One region of the Oceanobacillus sp. CF4.6 genome, then DNA from elsewhere that is predicted to be linked to it. Evidence: riboswitches for the same ligand, from Rfam matches in the RefSeq annotation. Region 1 holds a riboswitch; the other holds the start of a gene.
What was found. Region 1 has a riboswitch for thiamine pyrophosphate ahead of thiM (hydroxyethylthiazole kinase). Riboswitches for the same ligand answer to the same signal wherever they lie in the genome.
Positions count from the first base shown of each region.

Region 2: it holds a riboswitch for thiamine pyrophosphate, as region 1 does, so the genes downstream of both, ACHABU_RS14360 (lipoate--protein ligase family protein) here and thiM (hydroxyethylthiazole kinase) in region 1, are expected to answer to the same signal.

Region 1 covers NZ_JBIMEX010000002.1:585,204-592,868, reverse strand. The annotation lists gene ACHABU_RS06515 (ATP-dependent 6-phosphofructokinase) at 1-418, shown strand, start outside; gene tenA (thiaminase II) at 840-1,529, opposite strand; gene ACHABU_RS06505 (Lin0512 family protein) at 1,612-1,971, opposite strand; gene thiM (hydroxyethylthiazole kinase) at 2,033-2,812, opposite strand; TPP riboswitch at 2,898-3,000, opposite strand; gene ACHABU_RS06495 (nucleoside hydrolase) at 3,208-4,155, shown strand; gene ACHABU_RS06490 (DMT family transporter) at 4,391-4,729, shown strand; gene ACHABU_RS06485 (DMT family transporter) at 4,731-5,045, shown strand; gene ACHABU_RS06480 (EamA family transporter) at 5,144-6,070, opposite strand; gene ACHABU_RS06475 (hypothetical protein) at 6,384-6,875, shown strand; gene ACHABU_RS06470 (sulfatase-like hydrolase/transferase) at 6,972-7,665, opposite strand, start outside.
Region 2 covers NZ_JBIMEX010000009.1:116,187-123,851, reverse strand. The annotation lists gene ACHABU_RS14400 (hypothetical protein) at 1-476, shown strand, start outside; gene ACHABU_RS14395 (hypothetical protein) at 491-1,711, shown strand; gene ACHABU_RS14390 (thioredoxin family protein) at 1,727-2,008, opposite strand; gene ACHABU_RS14385 (hypothetical protein) at 2,172-2,300, shown strand; gene ACHABU_RS14380 (DUF4367 domain-containing protein) at 2,349-2,897, opposite strand; gene ACHABU_RS14375 (hypothetical protein) at 3,120-3,251, opposite strand; gene ACHABU_RS14370 (hypothetical protein) at 3,380-3,595, shown strand; gene lipA (lipoyl synthase) at 3,917-4,861, opposite strand; gene ACHABU_RS14360 (lipoate--protein ligase family protein) at 4,833-5,696, opposite strand; TPP riboswitch at 5,781-5,888, opposite strand; gene trpA (tryptophan synthase subunit alpha) at 6,002-6,793, opposite strand; gene trpB (tryptophan synthase subunit beta) at 6,793-7,665, opposite strand, start outside.

The DNA.
Region 1 (7,665 bases):
AGCTCTAGCGGGTGGAGGGGAAATCATTTCTACACCCGAAAGAAAATTGGATGTAAATACGATATGTTCTAAGTTATCTACAAGAATAAACAGTGGTAAAAGAGATAATCTCATTATAATAACCGAAAAACTATATGATATAGGGAAGTTACAAAAAGCTATTGAAGAAAAATTAAATATAGGTGTTAGAGCATCTGTATTAGGTATTTTACAAAGAGGTGGAAATCCATCTGCGTTTGATAGGATACTCGCAAGTAAAATGGGAATTGCAGCAGTAGAACTATTAAAGAATGGGCAGTCAGGCAAGGCCGTTGGAATAAGAGAAAATAAAATAATAAATGTTGAGCTTAACCAAGTAAATACGAACATGAAGGATGGACAAGAGAATTACCGTTTAGCTGAAATACTTTCATATTAAGAAGCATGGGACGGTTCTCATGGTTCTATGTTCAATATGAATGTTAATCTATTGCAAGTTCGTGCAATAAATCCGTAGAGGAGATTGAGATTATGTGAACAATCGGTTGTAATAAAGAGGTTCTTGCAATTTTCAACTAGGAAGCAAGAGGACGGACGATTCACCTGCTTCCCTTCTTGGTGTGCAGACTTTCCTTATTTTGTTGAATGATATCGATTGATTTTTAACGCTAAAATTAAAGAAGTGTAAAGTAGCCATCATAAATGGACTGCTTTACACTTCTTTTTTGAGCTAGCACATCGATTAGCTGAATAATTGCCACATTCGCGGATAAAGTTAGACAATCGCGGATATACGCCTAAAATTCGCGGAATTCCAGTGGCCCGGTATCTCATTCCACAAATGATCTAGACTTCTTGCTCTACACAGACGTCCCTAGCTTATCCTTTTCCGATAGCCATGTTTCAAATGTATACGACATTTCCCAGAATGCAAGTTCATATTCTTTGGCAATGATGAATTGATTTTTAATCTTTTCCTTTTCTGCTTCGCTTGCCTGGTCAGCTAATTCATCCATGAGGTTAATCATTTCCTGTGTCGATTCCTGAAACCAGCTACTAGCATACATGTTCAGCCAATTTTGATAGATTTTTTCTTCCGGTTTTGCATCCTTATATTGCAATCCGATATCGGCATACAACCAGTAACATGGCAGTATAGCAGCTACAATTTGGGCCAGACTGCCGGATAATGACGCTCGGTACAAATGGGATGTATAGGCATATGCAGTTGGCGCTGGTTTAAAATTTTCTATTTCCTCATTCGTAATCTTTAAAATTTCAGCATGCTCCTTGTGTACGGTTAGCTCTGCTTCAGTTGTTTTTTTTGCCTTTTCAGCAAGTCTTGCAGAAACATGAAAGTCATCTGCATGGGCAGCAGCGAAGGCATGCACCTTGCCGTAATGTTTCAAATAGTAGATGTCCTGCATAATATAGTTTTTGAACGTTTCCAGCGGTAAATCACCCTTGACAATTCCTTGTACAAACGGATGATTCAGGCTTAACTCCCAGCTTTGCTTTGTTGCTTCTCTCAACGACTCTGAAAAACGCATAAAAAATTCCTCCTCTATTTTAGTTTCTTACTGGTGAATTAGGAAATGGATATTTATTTTTTAACATCCACTTACGATAAATTTAATAGCCTACTTCTACTACAGCGTTAACGATATACATCAAATCGTTTTTATCTTGCTGTTCTTCAAGGAAAATTCCGCTTGTCGTTGCCATGCCACCGTTCATCACTTCAACGGTAACCGTACCATAGGGAATCAACTTTTTTATTCTTTTCTGATCTAATTTTTCCAAATCCCGCGGCAAGCCTAGTTTGACATTAACTTTCATGTTATTTAAGTCACCATCCGGCAGAATTTTTTTCATGCCTGGCATGGAATTGGAATGGATTGCATTCAGCACTGCGCGTTCAGACGCAATATTTACATCCTGTCCGTGGACATCCAAGCCTGTTCCTGTTTCAATAAATATGAGATTTTCCATTTTCTTTTCACTTCTCTCTATTAAAATAGTTTCAGAAAGGCTCCTTCTAAATACGGATAACCTATTGTTCCTGAATCTGTTTATATTTTTCTACTTTTTCATCTGTTAAGAAGTAAAGCTCATCAAGCAGTGCAGGAATAAATGTTCCAGGCCCCACTGCTTTTTTCATCGCTAACTCCGCTGCAATGCCATAACTTGCCACTGCATAGACACCCGCCTGGAATTTGTCATGGGCTACACTGACAAAAGGTCCAATAAGTGAGGAAAGCAGGCATCCGCTGGCAGTAATGTTTTGTAACATTTCATGGCCATTTTTACATAGAGAAGTTCGCACGCCATCGGTAATCACGTCTGTTTCTCCGGTGGAAATCACAACTGTATCATATTTTTTCGCCACAGCTTTTGCTATTCTCGGGTCATTTTTTTCAATCATGGAATCAGGTCCCTTTGCTTTGTCCAAAGCGCCTCCCAAAACGGCAATTTCCCCGGCATTAGCGCGAATTGCCGCAAGCTTTACTGTTGCAAGTATGTCGTTAATTATTTCTGTCCGAAAATCTGTCCCACCAACAGCAATGGGGTCAAGGATAACTGGAACTCCATTCTCATTTGCAGCCTTTCCAGCTTTTAACATAGCTTCCCCACGGTCCTCCGTTAATGTTCCAAGGTTCAACACGACTGCGTCGGCCATCGCTCCGTAGTCCTGTGCTTCTCTGGGAGTATGTGACATAGCAGGGGACGCGCCGATTGCGATTAGACCATTTGCGGCAAAATTACTCGCAACTTCATTCGTAATATTAAAAATAAATGGCTTGTCTTCTCTGATTTTTGCAATAAAATTCATCCGGATAGCTCCTCTCTGATAGGTTGAAAAATTAAAAAAACCACCCCAAATGGAGTGGTTGTATATACAATTTCAGCATATGTATACGTCGCCAACTCCACTTCCCTACGCTGGTATTAACCAGTTCAGGTTCAAAGGGATCAAGAAATGAATCATGTCTCAGCCAAACGGCACCCCTAGTGGATTTTTTTATTATTCTAAATAAAGCTTACTTCATTCTATTATAAAAGTAAAATGATATATGGCAGAGAAGAAGCATGGGGACGGTTCTCTTGCTTCCTTTTTCGTATGGAGAGGAAGCAAGAGAAACGTCCCCATGCTTATTTTTTATTATATTTTAATATGGTTCTGTGGCAAAATAGAATTTGCAAGATAAAATAAATGAGGTGTACATAATGCGAAAGGTAATTATTGATACAGATACTGCAGGAGACGATACGATAGCGCTATTAACTGCGCTTCATCATTTTAAAGTGGAAGGCGTTACGATTACTGGGGGAAATGTAGATTTTAATCAAGAGGTGGAAAATGCCCTTTATACCATTCAGGTTGCAAGTCCAAAAGAATACGTGCCAGTTTATAAAGGATATGAAGTGCCGATGACAATTACTGGTAATGAACATCATCAGACCGTTGAGGATGTTCATGGGAGTGATGGTATGGGTGATGCTTTTTTTGAAAAGGCAACACAAAGACCTGAGGCAGGGCATGCGATTGACTTTATTATAGAAAAAGTAAAAGCAAATCCGGGTGAAATCGCTTTACTCGCAATCGCGCCACTTACAAATATTGCAATGGCCATTAAAAAGGATCCTACAATTATAGCGGATATCCCACATATTTATATTATGGGTGGCACAAATAATTCATTAGGAAATATAACGCCAGCAGCGGAGTATAACTTTTATGTTGATCCAGAAGCAGCGAGAATCGTGTTGCATTCGGGAATCCCAATCACGATGGTTGGCTGGGATATGTGTACGAAATATTCCATTATGGATGAGGAGGACCATCAGGATATTGAAAAATTGGCTACAGCAGGTTCTGACTTCTTTATAAAAATTAATAAGGTCGTCCTGAAATTTAATAAAGAAGTTCATCGTCTGAATGGCACGACGCACCCAGACACACTATTAGTGGCAATTGCTGCAAATGAAAGCCTGATGAATGCTTTAAATCACTATTACGTTGATATCGAAACAAGAGGTGAATTAACTAGAGGATATAATATGGTCGATATTAATAACCGTACCGGTAAAATCCCAAATGTTCGCGTATGTGAAGTAGTTGACCGGGAAGGATTTAAGGAAGTTCTTTTGGACGTGTTGAGAGCGATAGAGTAGGTCAGATGCTGAATAAGGATCTAAGATGAAATAATTGTTGAACAAATTAATTGATGATGAAGTGGAAGCATGAGAGCACGTCCACTTCATACTCTCCTAGAACAGCGATTCGCGGAATAAACACCATATCCGCAGATAAATGTAGATGATGGGAGATAGGTCCCTTGTAATAGATATGTGCTAAAGTAGGGGGACTGTCATTTATAGATGTATTCTATCAAAAGGAGGAGTTCAAATGGCCTGGCTTTATGTGATTTTTGCTGCAATTGTCGAAGTGTTTTGGGTCATCGGTTTGAAATATTCGGATTCACTAATAGAGTGGATTTGTACAATTATAGTCATTATTCTCAGTTTTTATTTTGTAATTAAAGCATGTGAAAAACTACCAGCCGGAACCGTTTATGCCGTTTTTACAGGCTCTGGGGCCGCAGCAATTGTGTTGCTCGATTTTCTTTTGTTTGGAGCGGAATTTTCGATGGCTAAGGTTTTCTTTATCGGTTTAATTATCGTGGGTGTGATTGGAATTAAAATGACCACACCAAATGATAAACCTGCAGAACAGGGAGGAGATTAAAATGGCTTGGATTTTCCTTGTTATAGCGAGTTTGGGTGAAATATTTGGAGTGATGAGCATCAATCTTTATCTTCGTAAAAAGTCGATCGGCAGGTTACTCATGATTTTCTTAACGTTTGGTGGCGGATTTGTTTTTCTTTCCCTTGCGATGAGAGACATTCCGCTTGGTACTGCCTATGCGATTTGGACAGGGTTGGGTGCAGCCGGGGCGGTATTAATGGGTATCTTGTTCTTCAAAGAAGCTGCTGGTTGGAAACGAATCTTCTTTTTACTTTGTATTATAGCCGGTGCTGTGGGGTTGAAAGTACTTGGATGATTTTTTGGCCAATGGTAGATCCCACTGCTTTGATAAGAGAAGCGTATAAAGCGGTGGGGAATGGCACCGGGCAGATTCACGTGTTTCCTATTGTCTGTCTAACTAACGGTTTTTTTCCGTTTGATAATCATTTGCCAAATGCCTTTCATTTCACCGATTGTGATTGCAAGGAGGATAAGCACTACACCAAGCCATCTGGAAGGTGCGATATATTCGGCCAAACCGATATAGGCAACGACTACAGACACTGGAAGCTCAATGGCACCGAGAATGGTTGCTAGGCCTGCAGATATATGAGGGGTTGATATTGCAAACATAAGTGGTGTTAAGATGAGTCCACATAGGGCAAGGCAACCAGCATAGAACCATAAACTTCCACTACTTAAGGCATTGGCGCTTAGTGTCACATGTGGTGGAAATATAATAAAGATTAATAGAGCAGCACCTGTGATCATAATCGGTGTCCGAATCGTTGCCGGGACCTCAACAGCTACACGCCCGCTGAAAATAACAAATGCGGAATAGGAAAATGCTGCTCCAATTCCGAGTACAAAGCCGAGAAGTTTTATCTCGGTTAGCCCCCCATTAAACGCATCTGCTGCAAATAATACACCTACCAATGTTAGTATGACGGAAAGTATCGTTTGTTTGTTTGGTTTTTTTCGGCTAAAAATCCATTCAAATAATACGCCAATCCATACGAATTGGAATAGTAATACAACAGCAAGGGATGCTGGTAAATACTGCATCGAACCGTAATAAAGAACACTTGTAAGTCCGGTAAAGCTTCCCGCAATAACGAGGGAAAGCACGGTTTTGACGTTAAGTTTTTTAATTGCTTGTGGATGTCGTCTAAGGGCGAAAATTCCGATGGTCCAAAGCACGATCAAAGCAATGATGGCCTGTACCACGTTAATTTCACCGAGGGTCCAGCCTGCAGCATAACCTAATTTAATAAATAACGGGTTCAACCCGAAGAAAAAAGCTCCTAAAAGGAAAATGACGATAGCATGATGACGTTTCATATTTAATCCTCCATTATTGTTAAATAACATGGTGTATTTCTCAGTTGTCGGAAGGAAAAACCATAAATACTATCATAGCATATTTAGTAGGTTTTTGTGTGGGGGCTTGGTTAATGGAAATAACCGGTTTTTTAAGGCGAAGGTAGGCTTGGCAGTAAGATTACCAAAATAGTGGGATGAAGCAAGCGGCTTTTCTTATTTCTTTTTCTGTAAAGTACTTTTCTGTTATATTAGGTACGATAGGATTAGAAACAGTATGATGTAACTATTTAAGTAACTAATGCGACTAATTTTCTAAGAAGAGGTGAAAAAAATGAAAACAAAAAAATTGTATTTCCTATTGGTTAGTGCCTTATTTTTAGTGGTCTTAACTGCGTGCGGGGGGACCAATGAGAATGATGAGGGAACAGAAACGGAAACAGAAGAAAGCGAAGCGGATGTAACAGAGGAGTCAGCAGAACAAGAGGATATTGAAAACAATGAAGAAGCGGGTACTGAGGATTCTGCACCGGATGATGATCAAGATGAAGCTTCCGAACCTGCAGAAGAAGAGGCAGAAAAGGAAGATGACGAATCAGAGAATGATGACGCAGCAACAGATACCATCAAAGAAGAAGCAACTTATAGCGGACAAGGAGATCCACATACAATAGAAGTCGAAACAGCAGACGAAACCATCGCACTACAGATAATTGAATTCATGGAAGATGATTGGGCATCGTTAGAACCAGGAACACCAATGAGCATTGAATACTACAAAAATGAAATGGGTCAATTAATACTTGTTGATTACACGGTAGAATAACGGAAAAGGAAGCATGGGGAAGCATGGGGACGGTTCTCCTGCTTCCTTTTTTGTTATATAGGAAGCAAAAGAACCGTCCCCGTGCTTCCTCCTCCATCAAGATCCAGGGGACAGTCTTTTTTTCTGCGCTTGTTTTTCAAGGGTTTTGATTAATTTTTGCTGGATAATTTTTGTTTTTGGAGTTGCAAAATGGGGGTGGGCTAAGTTTTTCTCCTCAAACGGGTCTTGAGTAACATTGTATAATTCATATTGATCTGGCACAGGATTTGTTTTTGTAGTCGATACTTTAATCGTAGTCTCCGTAGCATCTGAAAGAGATAGTGAGACTTCTTTTTGAGTAACTTGGTCCTCAACATCAGGGTTGCTCCAAAATTGAGGATTATCGAAATAACGAGATAGCTTCCATTTTTCTTGACTATGATTTTCTCCAGTTTTTAATGTGGTAATCACGGTCTCCATATGATTTGGCTGTGTAACGGACTCGTACCATTCACCCTTTTGTGTCACTTGATGTAAACCTCTTGAAAAATCATCGTCTGTCATAAAGTAAATGGCTTCATTTGCACGGGGGAATTCCTGATTACCGTGTAAGAGTGGTGTAAGATCTCTACCAACGAATGGGTGCACTTCCAAATGATTCTTTCGAAGTTTGGCTTGAGCCTTTTCGGTAGGAATGTTTGCAAGTGATAATAGAGTTGGAACAATGTCTACATGGCTTGTTAACGTAGTTGTTTGTTGTTGGCCAGTGAAGAGCGTTGGGCTATGAATAAGGAATGGAACATGGATAGAC
Region 2 (7,665 bases), on a different contig from region 1:
TGTTCCTAGCAAAAGCTTCGTCGATATTTCTGATGGTACTTGGTTTGACTTCAATTCAACTGATTTTATTACCTATAGAAAGTACGATTCTTAAATTTATCGTTCCATTTGATTTCAGAACGGATATGGAAATTAGTAATATCATTAATAACTTTTCATATTTATTTATTTTAATACCAGATTCATTTATGCAATTTATTATAAATTATGGAATTGGCTTTATGGCTATATTTATTCTATTTACTGCCATTTTATTTGAAAGAAGTTTTCGTTTAAAGGGAATTTTATTAGGGTTTGGATATAGTTTATTGGCTACAGTAGTATTTCTGTTTCCTTTGGTATTAGAAATTTTCTTTGGTGCCAATTACTTGTACCCAACTGAATTATTTTTTGTAGAACTTATTTTAGCCATCATTGTTATCGGTGCATCCATTTGGTTGAGTAATTATCTAATGAATAAGAGAATAACCGTCTAAGGGAGGATGAGAAAATGTTGCGTTATTGGAAATTAATTTCAATTAGTATCATAACTGTTTTAACCATAGGAGCATTTTATATTCAATCTGCTATGGCAAGTAATAATTATCCTGAATTTGTCCTAGATACACAGAACGGAAATGAAGATGAAATTGCGAATATTACCATTCGTGCAGATTACAGCGAGGGTATAAACGGTGAATATGCCGAAATCACTTCAGAAGGAACGATGTATGCTAGTGAGCAATCCTTTTTAGATCGCCTTGGAGGAATTTACACCGATGGCGAGATGGAGCGACTTCAAAAGAATTATCGAAATTTTATGAGAGGAAAGGATAATATCTGGGCTGTTTTTGAGGACCAGGCAATACTAGCTTATGCTGATATCAATGATAATTACATCGTTGATGGACCAAGAGAATTTACATTTGATATTGATATATTGGAAAAGGATTCGAATGAGACAAAAGATTTTACAATAAATATTTCGGAAAAGAACAAATACAATTACGTTCAAATTGAGGATGTTCAAGTTTTAAACAATGAAATGATCGTAACAACGGTTAATCATTCTGTAAATGGGAGATCAGATGAAATACATGTATATAGGTTAAATATTACAGATGAGAAGTTAGTTACTGATGAAGTTATACAAGTGAATCCAGAACAAGCTAGTGCACAATTTGCTCATGTGAATCTAATTCATGACCAATCCGATATAGGATCAGCAAAACATCTCGTTTTCATAAAGGAATATATGAAAGAAGTACAGCATGCGGATGGAAATTATTATCTCGAACCTAATGAAAGTGAATTAATAGCCTATCATTTGAAAACAAATGAGCTGGAAAGTATTCAATTGCCAGAAGAAATACAAGTGTCAAGTGGGTCCATCTATTTAAATGATTCAACACTTTATAGTATTGAACTGGCGGATAAAGACATAAAGGTTGCATCCTTTAACATGGACAGTAAAAAGATCGAGAATTTAAAAACGATCAATCTTTCCAATATAAATAGTGGTAATAGCTTGAATGATCACTTTAGTATGAAAATAAAAAACGGAGAATTATATTTAGTTGGTCATGAAAAAAATAAGAATACTGAAGCACCATTACTTGTTATCGACTTAGACTCTGGGGAAATAAAATATGAAGGAGTAATAGTAACGGAAAATTTGAAAGAGACTCAACTGGATTATATATTAAATATTTATGAAATGGAGTTAAAGTAAGAAACGTGGTCGGTTTTATCTGACCACGTTTTCATATATTTTATCCAGTTTTTCTTCAAATAGATCCATATGGACAATTCGTGCTTCACGTACATATTCTTTTCCATCCACAAAGAGTAATAATACAGGGACGGTAAAAATGGAAAAGCGTCCAGCTACTTCTTCTACAGCTTCGGCATTGATGTGTCCCAGTTTAATTTCTGGATATTTTCCCATCAACGCTCGAACTTGTGGGAGTAGTCCATGACACACACTGCAATTTGGTCTGGAAATATAGAGAAAGGATAGTTTGATTATTGCATATAAATTGAGCCACTTATGCGGACTTTTGAGCCAGTCAGTGCGGAAAAATGAGCCACCGTTTGCGGACAGGAGAGTCAGCAAGATAAATAGGAAAACCTCTAGTATAATAAAAAATGCATGCATATAAGCATGACTTTATTATACAGGAGGTTTTTTTATGATTAATTTTCGTAGGATTCTGGAACTGCATTATGAAGAAATCAGTCAACGAACAATTAGTTCAAGTACTGGTCACTCCAGAAATACAGTCCCTATGAAATTCGCAACTAGAGCGTACATTAAATAAGCCGGCAATCCCTTTAACTAGGAATTACCGGCTTTTATTTTTTGCTTATTATAGAGATTCAGCAATTTCGATTAGTTTGTCCACTTCGATGTTCATACCTCTGACATTAAAATACTGATTATCTTTCCAGAACATGATTTGGACAGGATTATGTTCGCCTCGGCTAATCAACCAAGCATCTACACCAGATACCTCAATTTTTTCCCCTTTTGAAAGAATCTCCGTTGGTTTTACTGATCCGTCATCACTGGATTGGGTAATTAACAATTCTTTTTGTTGATACTTTAACTTTTTGTCCGCATCTTTATCCACCCATCCTTGCTGCATCACATTTAACTTATTGGCTCCTTGGGTGATGGTCTTTGTTTTGGGTTCCACCGGTACCAATCCTTCCGGAATAACCGCAGGCTTACGAATCTCGAACGGTACTTTCTCTTGCACCATTCCTTCAACGCTTTCGGACTTTACTTTATTATTTTCTGTTACCTTCACCTTTTCAAATGAATCTGCTGATGTGGATTCATCTTGTAAAAGAAATCCAGAAATAACAAGCGCTGTCCCTAAAATACCTCCGATGATAGCGTTTCGTTTCTTCATTGTTTTACCTCCTTATAAACACATGTAAGATAGTCGTTGGAAACTTGGACCGACATGCCAGTAGTCTTCGGAATCAACCCATCGTTTGGATAATTATAAAAAATACACAATAAATTTACATTCATCAGAAAACGGCACTATGTTCCCTAAGTCGACAGCAAATAGAAAAAGCCTATTTTTCTCTCATGATAATCAGTGGCTCTCCACTCCGCATTCACTGGCTCAATTGTCCGCAAACGGTGGCTCAAAACTCCGCAGTAGTGGCTCATTCTGTCTGCAATACTCAGATAGTTCATTTGCTACTATAAAATTATCCACTGTTTGAATTGATGAAAGTTCTTCAAATTCTCTCATTTTTTATACCTCCGAGTAATATGCCTTAACTCTAGTATAGTAAGAAAGGGAATTTTAATCATAAATGATGTTTATATCTTAATCAGAATGGATAAGTGAACTAAAACAAGACAATTGAGGTGAACGTAATGAGTAATCAGGATAAACAATCACCAAACAAAGAAAAGACAAAATGGAATGAGGAAGACAGAACGAAGCTCGATGAGTTTGAAAATCAAAAGTTTGCAGATGATATCCCTCTGGAAGATTTAAAGATTGAAATGAAAGATGAAAAGAAGAAAACAAAAACAAAAGATGCCTCACAAAGTGAACGGAAGTTTAAAAATAAAGAGGATAATCAATAATTTTAGGATCCTTAAGTGCAACTTGCTTAAGGATTTTTACTGATTTTAAAAAAATGGACGTTTACAGTAGTTAAAGTGACGAGACAAGGCATCTAGCTGATACATATACATAAAGTATAAATCTAGACAATAGTAGTCATAGATTTATTCCAACAACCCATGATTACCTGAGAGGTCGATTAACATTGGCTTCTCCTTTTTTTAATGAAGATAATAAAAATATGTAGCATCGAACGATATCCATTTTTGGGCTTAAAAATTATTCCTAGTTAAAGGGCCCCAAGCAAATTGTTGGGGTCCTTTAAAATATGAAAGCTTAAATTAAAATTTAAAATTAACTTCTTTATCTTCTTGTGACTCGACACCCTTCATATAGTCAATTCTTTTTTGGGCAGAGGTTTGGCTAACCTGCTCATCAGCATGATAGGACGAGCGTACAAGAGGACCAGATTCACAATGAGAAAAACCTTTTTCTAAAGCAATTCTTTTTAACTCTTCAAATTCATCCGGATGGTAGTAACGCTCAACATTTAAATGCTTTTTCGTTGGTTGCAAATATTGGCCAATGGTTATAATATCGACATTGTGCGCTAATAAGTCATCCATCGCTTCCACGATTTCTTCTTTCGTTTCCCCGAGACCTAACATGATACTTGACTTTGTAGGGACATTTGGTGCAATCTCCTTTACGCGCTTAAGAAGCAGGAGAGACCGATCATACTTGGCAATTGCTCGAACACGTTTGGTTAATCGTCTAACCGTCTCAATATTGTGATTAAAGATATCGGGCTCACTGTCCATTAATGTATGTAAACTTTCATAATCACCTTTCATATCTGATGGGAGGATTTCAATCGTACATCCGGGGCGTTGTGCCCGAATTGCCCGAACCGTATTGGCAAAAACAGCTGCACCACCATCAGCTAGATCATCACGAGCTACCGCTGTTACAACAACATGTTTCAGTCCCATAATTTCAACCGAATCAGCAACACGTTTCGGTTCACCCCAGTCAAGTTCGTTAGGTAGTCCTGTTTTAACCGCACAGAATCGGCAACCACGTGTACATGTATCACCTAAAATCATAAATGTAGCTGTTTTCCGCTCACTCCAGCATTCATAGATATTAGGGCATTTTGCTTCTTCACAAACTGTATTTAGTCGCTTATCACGCATTAAGTTCTTTAATTTTTTGTAGGAATCATTAGTATTAATTTTCGTTTTTAACCATTCGGGTTTACGAATGTACTCTGCCTGTTTTGTCAATGTTTGCACGCTCCTTATCTAAGTTAGTATCCCGTATATCCAATTCATATTTTGTCTTGGCTAGTTCTTTCACTTCATTCCAATCATCTTCTGACAGTTTTAGCGGATGGAAATCAATATTTAATCCGTTCTTGAAACCTTCTTTAAAAGCCTTTTTCAATATTTCATCATTCACTTTTTCATCTGTTAACTGATTGATTGTAATCGCTTTCTTAGAAAAGCCATTTCGCTGTCTTTCGCGTAATTTATCGGTAGAAAATTGAAATAAATCAAATAGCATTGTCGTGTTAATGCTAATTGGTAGAGAACCATGTTGCAGCAGTACACCTTTTTTTCTTGTTTGTGCATTACCAGATAACTTTTTCCCATTCACTACCATTTCGTAGATTGCCGGTTTTTCGAAGCATATAGCTGTTCTTCCTGACTCTGAGCGTTTCTTTTCCAGTTCATATTCAGCGGGAATACCTAAATTTTTATATCCTTCCAAAACACCCTTTGATAAAGTGTAATAAGCTTCCTGTACGGACTTTGGAATGCCAGGTTCACTTTCAGAAATAACCAAACTGTATGTTAGTTCGTCGTCATGTAGTACCGCACTGCCGCCGGTCAATCGACGAACAAACTGGCAGTTATGGCGTACGATTGCTTCAAAGTCAATTTTATTTTCCACCTTTTGGAAATACCCAACAGATAGACTTGGAGCCGACCATCCATAGAACCGGAGTGTTGGGGGGATTTTCCCTTCACTATGCCAATTGATTAAACATTCATCAAACGCCATATTTATTGCCGCATCATTTAGACCCGTATCAATAAATGCCCATTGCCTGTTCAATATTTTCACCTCCTATATCCAAAATTCTTCACTAAAAAGGACTGCAGGAAATAGACTGCAGTCCTTTTAGTGAAGGTTAAAAAATACACATCGACTGCACATTCCCCACGATAGTATTATCCATATCGGGTACAAAGGGTCAATACCGATAGAAGGTATTTCTCAGCCTTAAAAGCTCCCCTAGTGCGTATTTATTTAATTAATTAAGTGTTTACTATTAAAGTTTACTTGTAATTTTTGGAAATGTAAAGATAAGTTTGATAATTCATGTAATCCAAAATTAATACGATATGAAAGCCGCTTATCTAACTTTTCACTTCTGCAAGGATACTTCCTTCAATCAAGCGATTAACTTCCTTAAATTGTTTTTCGTGTAAAAGCTGAACGATTTTGCTTCCAACAATTACCCCATCACAATGCTTACTAAGTGCATGTGCCTGTTCTGTATTGGACACCCCAAAACCAGCTAATACAGGTACATCACTATATTTCTTTAAATCATCCAGGTAGGAAGTTACATTCGTATCATGTTTTGTCCGGGCTCCTGTCGTTCCATTGACAGCCACTGCATATAGGAATCCTTCTGAACGCTTTGCGAGTTCCACTAAACGTTCTTTTGGACTTGTCATTGCGGCAAGCCTGACAAATGCAATATCATGATCACTTAAAGAGGGGGAAATAATGTGTTCTTCCTCCATTGGCAAATCAGGTATAATAATACCATCAACCCCTGCGTTCGCTGCGTCTACAGCAAATTTTTCTATCCCGTAAACTAAAATGGGATTTAAATAAGTCATGATGACAATTGGAATAGAGCGATTTTCTTTCGTAGATTGCAATGTCTCTAATACATTTGTTAAGGTTGTACCATTGTCTAATGCACGTATGCCAGCCTCTTGAATAGTTGGACCATCTGCAACTGGATCCGAGAAGGGGATACCAAGTTCAATTGCTGATGCCCCACATTCCTGTATAAAATTTATTCTCTCTTCCAAAATATCGAGTCCGCCATCACCAGCCATAATATATGGAGCAAATATATTTTGATTGGATTTGATTTTTTCCTTTAAGGCTTTTTCTAATTTTGCTTTGCCCATTATAATTTTCCTCCAATCCGGTCTTTTACTTGTTCTACATCTTTATCCCCGCGGCCTGAAAGACAGATGACAATTGTCTCATCTGGTGACATTTCAGGCGCGAGCTTCATGGCATATGCCACTGCATGAGCACTCTCCAATGCCGGGATAATTCCTTCTGTTTTTGATAAATATTGAAATGCATCAAGTGCTTCCTCATCAGTGATTGATGTGTATGTGACACGATTTGTCTCGTGTAAATGACTGTGTTCTGGCCCCACTCCAGGATAGTCCAGACCTGCAGAAATGGAGGAGGCTTCTTTAATTTGGCCGTGCGCATCCTGCAAGAGATATGTCATTGTCCCGTGTAATACACCAATATTTCCACCTGTTAATGTTGCTGCATGTTTATTTGTTTCGATGCCGGCACCACCAGCTTCTACTCCAAATAGTGATACATTCTTATCTTCTATAAATGGATAAAACATACCCATTGCATTACTTCCACCACCGACACAGGCAATGACAGCTTCTGGAAGCTTGCCATTCTGTTTCATGATTTGTTTTTTCGTTTCGGAACCAATAACAGATTGCAGATCACGAACGATTTTCGGGAATGGATGTGGTCCGACAACAGAACCAATAATATAATGTGTGTCTTCCACATGATTGACCCAGTAACGTAATGCTTCATTGACCGCATCTTTCAGGGTGCCACTGCCTTGGGAGACACTTCTAACTTCAGCACCTAGTAGCTCCATTCGGAAGACATTCAATTTTTGCCGGCGAATATCTTCTTCACCCATGAACACGATACAATCAAGCCCAAGCAGTGCACATACGGTTGCTGTAGCGACGCCATGTTGACCTGCTCCCGTTTCTGCAACAACTTT